Linked DNA regions of Luteolibacter yonseiensis. The protein of the gene in region 2 binds, or shares a complex with, the protein of the main gene of each other region. Links are inferred from orthologs where the notes say so. Each region holds a gene or a part of one and is shown on either strand. Other genes may lie near its edges.

Region 1 (2,998 bases), on a different replicon or contig from region 2:
CCCGCTCTCCTTCCACGTCACCGAAGTCGGCCGCGTGTGGAAGACCTTTCTCGACTGCGGCGGCACGCTCCGTGAATCCGTGACCTGCCAGCTCCAGGTCTGGGTCGGGCAGGATTATGACCACCGCATCGAAACCGGAAAAATGGCCGCCATTCTGGAAAAGGCGAAGGCCTATCTGCCGGACGAAGGCATCCCCGTCGAAATCGAATACGAAGACCGGGTCATCTCCCAATACACCATCACAGACCACGAGCTTTCCGACGACGCCGTGATTCTGAAGCTCGCGCACAAACATACCGAATGCCTCGCTCCCGAGTTGTGCGGTCTCCCTCCTCTCGACCGCCTCCCGGCCATCGGTGGCAAATCATCCTGCTGCGGCCCTGCCGGTTGCTGCTGATCTGATGAAACGTTTGTTCGCCGAGTTTCTGGGAACCTTCTTTCTCGTGTTTGCGGGAACGGGAGCCATCGTCATCAATCAGGCAAGCGGCGGAGCGATCACCCACCTCGGGATAGCCCTGGTATTCGGTCTGGTGGTGCTGGTGATGATCCACACCTTTGGCGATGTCAGCGGTGCGCATCTCAATCCCGCGGTCACCATCGGCTTCGCGGTCGCAGGGCGTTTTCCGTGGCGTGAGCTGCCAGGCTACATCGGCGCGCAGTCCATCGGAGCCGTTTCCGCGAGTGTTCTTCTCAAAATCCTTTTTCCTACCTCCCCCACCCTGGGTGCCACGATGCCCTCCGGCAGCGTGTTTCAAAGTTTCGTATTGGAGGTCGTGCTTACGGCGATTCTGATGCTGGTCATTCTCAGTGTGTCGGTCGGAGCAAAGGAAAAAGGCATCACAGCCGGCATCACGATCGGTGGACTGGTCGGCCTCGAGGCGTTGTTTGCCGGGCCTGTCAGCGGAGCGTCGATGAACCCGGTCCGATCCCTCGCCCCCGCCATTGTCAGCGGAAATTTCCAGGATCTATGGCTTTATCCATCGGCCACGATCCTGGGTGCTCTCATTGGGGTCATCTTGTGCCATGCCGTGCGCCAATCCGACTGCGGGTCCCATGTTCCACACCCTTGATTCTCCCAATCCCAACAACCAAAAATCATGTCCACTCCCGCCATCCTCGTCCTTTGCACCGGAAACTCATGCCGCTCCCACATGGCGGAAGGCATACTGAGAGACAAACTTGGCAGCGGCTTCAGGATAGAAAGCGCGGGGTCCAGACCCGCTGGTTACGTTCATCCCCTCGCCATCCGCGCGTTGTCTGAAATCGGAATCGACATCAGCGGCAACCGTTCGAAGCATCTCGACGAATTTCTCGGCGATGACATTGAAACGGTGATCACCGTCTGTGGCAATGCCGATCAGGTCTGTCCGATGTTTCCCGGGCAGGTGAACAGACATCACTTTCCCTTCGACGACCCGGCACACGCGGAAGGCGGGGAGGAGGAGCAGATGGTCATGTTCAGGCGCGTGCGCGATGAAATTCAGGCGGTGTTCGGTGCTTATGCGGCGGGGAGATCGGACGCCCTCAAAACCCGATGAGCGGTTCTCGATCAAAACGTGCTCCCGGCGGCTAACTGATGATCTCCTTGATGGGACCGCCGTGCTCGACGAGCCGCGAGACGGTTCCGAGGGAGGGGACTTCCATCTTGGTGTGGTCGATCCCGAGCTGCCGGAGGATGGTGGCGTGCAGGTCGCTGTAGTAGTGGGGGCTCTCCACCGCCTTGTAACCGACTTCGTCCGTCGCCCCATGGACCACTCCACCCTTGATGCCGCCACCGGCGAGCCAGCAGGTGTAGCCTTTGGGGTTGTGGTCGCGGCCGGTGGTGTTCTGCGACCAGGGCGTGCGACCGAACTCGCTGGTCCAGACGACCATGGTTTCGTCAAGCAGGCCGCGCTGCTTCAGGTCCCTGATGAGCCCGGCGATGGGCTTGTCCGTGGCCCGGCAGAGAGGCTCGTGAGTCTTCATGTCGCCGTGGGCGTCCCATCCGCCGTTGCCGCCGCCCGAATTGCAGATCTGGATGAAACGGACTCCCCGCTCGGCGAGGCGGCGGGCGAGGAGGAGTTGTTTGCCGAACTCCACCGTCTCGGGCCTGTCGATGCCATACAGTTCCTTCACATGATCCGGCTCGCGCGAGAAATCGACGGCCTCGGGGGCGGACATCTGCATGCTGGCGGCCAGTTCGTAGGCCTTGGCGCGGGCCTGGATGTCCGAATTGATCGCGTAACGCTGGCGGAATTCCCGGTTCATTTCGTGAAGCTCCCGCGCCTGCCGGTCGCGCTCCGCACTGGAACTGCCCTTGGGCGGATGCAGGTTCGGAATCGGAATCTCACCGGCCTGGAACGGCGTGGCGGCGACAGACGCGCCGAGGTAGCCACCGGTCAGCTGCACCGGCGATGACGGCCGGCCGATGTTCACGAAAGTCGGCAGGTTGCGATTTACAGAACCCAGCGCATAGGACACCCAGCTGCCGAACGTCGGGTGCTCGAAAGCGCGGCCACGGTGGCCGGTGCAGGTTTCGATGACGGCGGGAAAGTGGTTGCTCTCGTGGCACCACATTGAACGGACCACCGAAATGTCGTCGATCACACCGCCCACATGCGGAAACCAGTCGGACACCGGAATGCCGGATTTTCCATAACGGGTGAACGTCCGGAGGCAGGGTATGACCGGACGCCTCATGGAGGCCTGGTTGTCACCGAAGCCGATGGCGTCGATGAACTTGCCGGCATGGTCGTTGCCCTTGGGATCGAAGGTGTCGATGTGGCTGACCCCGCCGCACATGAAGAGGAAGATGATGGACTTCGCCTTGGGTTGGAAATGAGGTCCCAGAATGGCGTCCCTGATCTCGCCTTCCTGCGCCCACAGGCCGCCGAGCGCGGTGCCCAGAAATCCCCCGCCCGCCTGGAAGAGGAAGTTCCGGCGCGAGATACGTCCGCAAGGGAATGGATTCGGATTACCGGACATAGGTGAATTCATCTAGGTTGAAGAGGAGCCAGGA
Region 2 (5,439 bases):
CTCGCGGCTGGGCTATGGCGAGTGGACCATGGTTTTCAAAAACGATTCGGCGAACGCTCAGGAAGCCCGGTGCCAGGTGAGGCTGCCTCGCGATGGAAGGGTGTCCCGCCTGACGTTGTGGGTGAATGGTGAGCCACGGGAGGCCGCGTTCAGCACGGTTTCCAAAGTGAAGGCCGCCTACAAGTCCGTCGCCGTCGTCCAGCGGCGCGATCCGGTGCTGGTGAACATGGTGGGTCCGGACACGGTGCTGGTGCAGTGCTTCCCCGTGCCGGCGCATGGCAGCATGAAGATCCGTTTCGGCATCACCGCTCCCTTGGATGGCATCCGTTGGGAGATGCCGTATGTGGTGGAGCGGAATTTCGGACTGAAGGAAAACCTCGAACACGCCGTCTGGCTCCAGGGAGGCGGAACCTTCGATCTGGCCGCTTCCGGCAAGACGCAAGCCGCCGGGCGTGATGGTGAAGGGCATTCGCTCGCGGCTTCCCTCGGGAAGGAAAGCCTCATGGCATCCGGCGTGACGCTGGCCACCGCACCGCTGCCTGAGGATCCCGGAGTCGTGTGGTGCGAGGACCGCTTCGCAAAACCCGGCGGGAGATTTCTAACAAGGGAGCCGGTGACCGTCACCCGTCCGGCGGCTTCGCGGGTGGTGGTGGTCATCGATGGGTCGTCCTCCATGGCGGTCGCGAAGGACTGGCTCGTGAAATCCCTCGGGAAAATCGATCGGGAGAAAGTTTCGCTGATGATTGCCGACGACCGCTCGCGCCGGGTCACCCCGGAGGAACTGGAAAACTACGATTTCACCGGTGGCAGGGACAACGAACCCGCGTTGCGCGAAGGCATACGCCTTGCCAAGGAATCCAACAGTCCGGTGGTCTGGATCCACGGTCCGCAGTCCGTCAGGCTGTCGCAGCCCGAGGCATTGCTCCAACTGCTCGAACGCGGGACGGTCCTGCCGGTGATCCATGATGTGGAGGCCGTGTCCGGGCCCAACCGGCTGGGAGAAGCGTTGTTCCGCTCCGGATGCCTGCACCGTGGCCCGGCATTGGTTTCACCGGAAAAGGATCTGCGGGGGTTCCTCGACGGCTTGCAGACCGAGCGCCGCGAGTTTTCGTGGAACTGGAAGCGCACGGAAACTTCGGAAGGTTTGCCCGGCAGCCGGGTATGGGATCATCTGGCACGCCAGTGGGCCGCCGCCACGGCGGAAAACCCGAAGACGGGGATGGATGACGCCGCGCGTTCGGAGCTTGCCGCAGGATACCAGCTCGTCACACCGGTGTCCGGCGCGGTGGTGCTGGAAACCCAGCAGCAATACAGGGAACACGGACTCACTCCGGTGGACGGCAGCGCGACTCCAAGCATCCCCAGCGTGCCGGAACCTTCGACCGGATTGCTAGTCATCCTGACGACCGCCGCCGCACTCATGAGGAGAAAGAGGGCCGCATGAATCCGTCCGCCCGCAATCATCGTTGGAGGTTGGGGCTCTGGATCCCGGCCCTCGTGGTCGCCGTCATCTTCGCTTTCGGAGCCGCGGTGAGGGTGGATTTCAATGATCCGTCCGTGCACTTTTCCGAAGCGGTGGCGAGCGTCCGTTGGGAGCGGGCGCTGCCGGACCGCCGGGGGAGCGAGTTCCAACTCGTCTTCGCCGCCGCGGTCATCGGGGTGGTTTTTCATTCAATCCATCATTCGTGGCGGGTGCGTCTTGGCGTGATGGCGGGTGCGTTTCTCGTGCCCGTTCTCACCATCGGCCCGGTGATATTGTACGCGCCGGTGGTCGCTCCGCGGATGATCTACGATATGGTGGCGGGAAATGTGGATGGTGAGTTCTACTGCGAGGGCATGGCGATGATCGCCGCCGTAGGACTGTGGATGTCGGTCTGTCTGGTTTTCGTGGCGAGGGAGATATGGCTATGGCGTAAGGAAGCGAAGTCCGGTGCCGGACCATGAATCCTGAACAGGTTGGAAATGTATCTTCTCCCTTCTGAAATCCTCCTGTCCCTCTATCTGTTGATACCCGTAGCCATCGTGGCATTCCACTGGCGGAATGCGGTGGGTTGGGTGTGGTCCAGCGTGGCATGTGCCGCATTGTCCTGGCTGTTTTCCAATACCGCCATGTTCCTTTATCCTCCCGACAACGGCCTTGCCAATTTTGTGACTTTCGTGATGGGCTGGTTCTGGATGTTGCCGCCTCTGTGGCTGCTGTTGTCCGTGGATTCAATCATCCAGAGGATATGGATGAGGTCGAGCAGGCTCCCGCTCAGGCGGCATCTGGGCGGAGTGGTTTTCCGTCATGTGTCGATCATCTCCCTGGTGATCATGTCATGGGGCATGCTGGGCTGGATGAGCCGGGACCGCGCCGTGGTGGAAGCCGGCAGGGAGTTGTCGGAGCGTGGTTATCAAATCGTGGGACCGGAAGAGGCGGTGTTTTCCAAAGGCCGCTGGATCGTCCGCTATCCGGAAAGCGACTTTGGGGAAATCTGCCTGACCCGTAACGGACGCATGGCATGGATCGGCGGCCCGGGTTGACCCATGCCACCTCCGGAGCATGCGCGAAAAAAGCCGTCCCCGCGGACGGGGACGGCTTTTCGAAAGACCGGAAGAAACGCCTCAGGCAAGCGCCTGAAGCTTCGCCTTGAGCTGGTCCTTGGTGACGCTGGCTCCGACGATCTGGTCCTTCACCTCGCCGTTCTTGAAGAACAGGAGAAGCGGGATCGAGCGCACGTTGTATTTCACCGCAAGCTCGCGGGAGTCATCGACGTTGACCTTGGCCACTTTGGCGACGCCTTCGAGATCGGTGGCGACTTGATCGATGACGGGGCCGATCATTTTGCAAGGGCCGCACCATTCCGCCCAGAAGTCCACGAGGACGGGCAGTTCGGAGTCGATCACTTCGGATTGGAAATTTGCGTCAGTTAGGTTGAGAGCCATGCGGAGAGTCTGGACCAGATTGCCGAAACGTCAAGAGCCGCCCTGCGGGATGCGGGGCGGCTCTTGTGAAGTTTGCTTGTCAATCCGGGAGATCAGCCGAGCGGCAGATTCGCAGCGGAGAAGGCGAGGAAGAGAACCACGCCGGCAAGGAGGATGTTGATGATGGGAAGTGCCATGATGTTGGTGAGGGTGGGTTTCCGGTATTAGAAAAGTTGTCCCCATTCGCCGCCGGTCCATGCATTGGCGGTCATCACCTGCAGGACGAGCACGATGAGGGCGGCGGCGAGGCCGACACCGGAAAGGATGTTGGCGAGGCCTTCGTTTTCTTCGACCTCATCATCGTCATCGCTCGATGAGAGCGTGGAAGCGGATGTCGAGGAGAACGAGGTGCCGAGAGGCTGGGTGGGAGCCTGGAGCTGGACGGTCGCCTTCGGCAGCGCCATCGTCTGCTGCGGGACACCACCGGGACGTGCCGGGCTGGTGGGAGCCGCGGTGGTCGCGAGGCGGATGGTCGGAGCCGGAGCCATCGTCGGGGCACCGGCGGTGCGGAGAGGGATGGTTGGTGCCGGAGCTGGCGGACGTGGTGGGCCGCCGACCGCTGTTGGAGGGCCGCCGACCGCTGTCGGTGGACCGCCTGGTACGGGAGGCTTCACCGGCACCGTGGCGGAAGGAACCGCTGGAGGTGCGTCGGCAGCTTTCAGAGTGACGCGGACGGTTTCCTTTTTAAGGGGCACGCTCGACGTCTGCTTGGACGGAGCTGGTGGTTGGTTTTCGTGTTCGCTCATGCGCTCGCTAGGTTTTTTACTGCTTAGTGCCGCCAGTAAGACAACTCGGCCCCCCCCTGTCAAACCCCCAGCTCGGGAATCGCACGAAAAAATCCGAGCCCCGGATTTTCAATGACATTCACGGGGAAATAAGGGGCATCTCCGGCGGATCCGGCGCGTTGGCACCGATTTTTGATGTTTTTTAGCGCGATTCGTGATTCCTATTTCCGCCGCAACCATGTCCGCAGAAAAGACCGCCATCAGCCCCACCCGTGCCCAGGATTTCCCCGAGTGGTACCAGCAAGTCATCAAAGCCGCCGACCTCGCCGAGAACTCGGAGACACGCGGCTGCATGGTCATCAAGCCGTGGGGCTACGGCATCTGGGAACTCATCCAGCAGCAGCTCGACCGCCGGTTCAAGGCGACCGGGCACCAGAACGCGTATTTCCCGCTGCTCATCCCGCTTGCCTATCTTGAGAAAGAGGCGGAACACGCCGAGGGCTTCGCCACCGAGTGCGCGGTGGTCACGCATCACCGCCTCGAAGCGGTGAAAGATCCGGTCACCGGGAAAACGAAGATGATTCCCTCCGGCGAGCTCGCCGAGCCTTACGTCATCCGTCCCACCTCCGAGACCATCATCGGCGCGGCGTTCGCGCGTTGGGTGGAATCCTACCGGGATCTGCCTCTGCTGATCAACCAGTGGGCGAACGTGATGCGCTGGGAAATGCGGCCACGTCTTTTCCTCCGCACCGCCGAGTTCCTCTGGCAGGAAGGCCACACCGCGCACGAAACCAAGGAGGAGGCCATTGACGAAACCCGCCTGATGCACGGGCAGTATGAGGAATTCCTCCGCGACCACCTCGCCATCCCTGTCATTCCCGGCGAAAAAACCGAGAACGAACGGTTCCCGGGTGCTGACATGACCCTGACCGTCGAGGCGATGGTGCAGGACAAGAAGGCGATCCAAGCGGGCACCTCGCACTACCTCGGGCAGAATTTTTCCAAAGCCCAGAACATCTCCTTCACCGGTCGCGATGGCACGGTACAGCACGCCCACACCACCTCATGGGGTGTTTCCACCCGCATGATCGGCACAATCATCATGGCGCACTCGGACGATGACGGGCTGGTCCTGCCGCCCCGCGTCGCCACCCAGCAGATCGTCATCCTGCCGATCACTCCCAAGGAGGACACCCGCCAGGCCGTGCTCGACGCCTGCCAGGCGCTCGCCTCCACCCTGCGGAACCAGTCCTACCAGGGAGACGCGCTCCGCGTGCATGTCGACACCCGCGACCTGAACGGCGGCGTGAAGAAATGGGAGTGGATCAAGAAAGGCGTGCCGATCCGCATCGAGATCGGCCCCCGTGACATCGAGACCCGCAAGGTCTGCGTGCAGCGGCGTGACCAGGCGGTTTCCGAAAAGCAGTTTTCCGAAAAGGACGAATTCATCCAGCGTGCTTCCGACATCCTGGGCGAGATCCACAACAACCTGCTCGCCCGAGCCACCGCCTTCCGCGATGAGAACATCACGGTTTGTGACGATCTTGAAACATTCCACGCGCATTGGGAAAAGGAAAATCCCGGCTGGCTGTACACCCCATGGGCCGGGACGCCGGAGCAGGAGGAGGTGCTTTCCAAGCAGCACAAGATCACCATCCGCTGCCTGCCCATCGACGGGGTGAAGCTTCCCGCCACCGGCGGCAAGTGCATCCTCACGGGTGGTGAAACCACGGTCCGCGCGCTGTGGGGC

The links.
Region 1: the proteins of trxA (region 2) and JIN84_RS20690 are in contact, whole or in part, in an NMR structure (PDB 2IPA), measured with the Bacillus subtilis proteins. The link is inferred for Luteolibacter yonseiensis from one-to-one orthologs.

Annotation. Positions count from the first base shown.
Region 1 is NZ_JAENIK010000013.1:48,252-51,249, forward strand. Bases 1-2,817 are described here. They hold JIN84_RS20690 (arsenate reductase ArsC), read left to right. Parts: upstream 1-1,097; coding sequence 1,098-1,538; downstream 1,539-2,817. Other genes in these bases: JIN84_RS20680 (DUF6428 family protein), read left to right, coding at 1-397; JIN84_RS20685 (MIP/aquaporin family protein), read left to right, coding at 402-1,070; JIN84_RS20695 (DUF1501 domain-containing protein), read right to left, coding at 1,570-2,817. In the rest of the region: more of JIN84_RS20695, read right to left, coding at 2,818-2,976; JIN84_RS20700 (DUF1549 and DUF1553 domain-containing protein), read right to left, coding at 2,954-2,998. UniProt on the Bacillus subtilis protein: Catalyzes the reduction of arsenate [As(V)] to arsenite [As(III)]. In vitro, can dephosphorylate para-nitrophenyl phosphate (pNPP).
Region 2 is NZ_JAENIK010000008.1:24,883-30,321, reverse strand. What follows is about bases 1,266-4,262. They hold trxA (thioredoxin), read right to left. Parts: upstream 2,926-4,262; coding sequence 2,605-2,925; downstream 1,266-2,604. Other genes in these bases: proS (proline--tRNA ligase), read left to right, coding at 3,928-4,262; JIN84_RS06410 (hypothetical protein), read right to left, coding at 3,129-3,710; JIN84_RS06420 (hypothetical protein), read left to right, coding at 1,963-2,523; JIN84_RS06425 (hypothetical protein), read left to right, coding at 1,474-1,944; JIN84_RS06430 (VIT domain-containing protein), read left to right, coding at 1,266-1,444. In the rest of the region: more of JIN84_RS06430, read left to right, coding at 1-1,265; more of proS, read left to right, coding at 4,263-5,439. UniProt on the Bacillus subtilis protein: Participates in various redox reactions through the reversible oxidation of its active center dithiol to a disulfide and catalyzes dithiol-disulfide exchange reactions.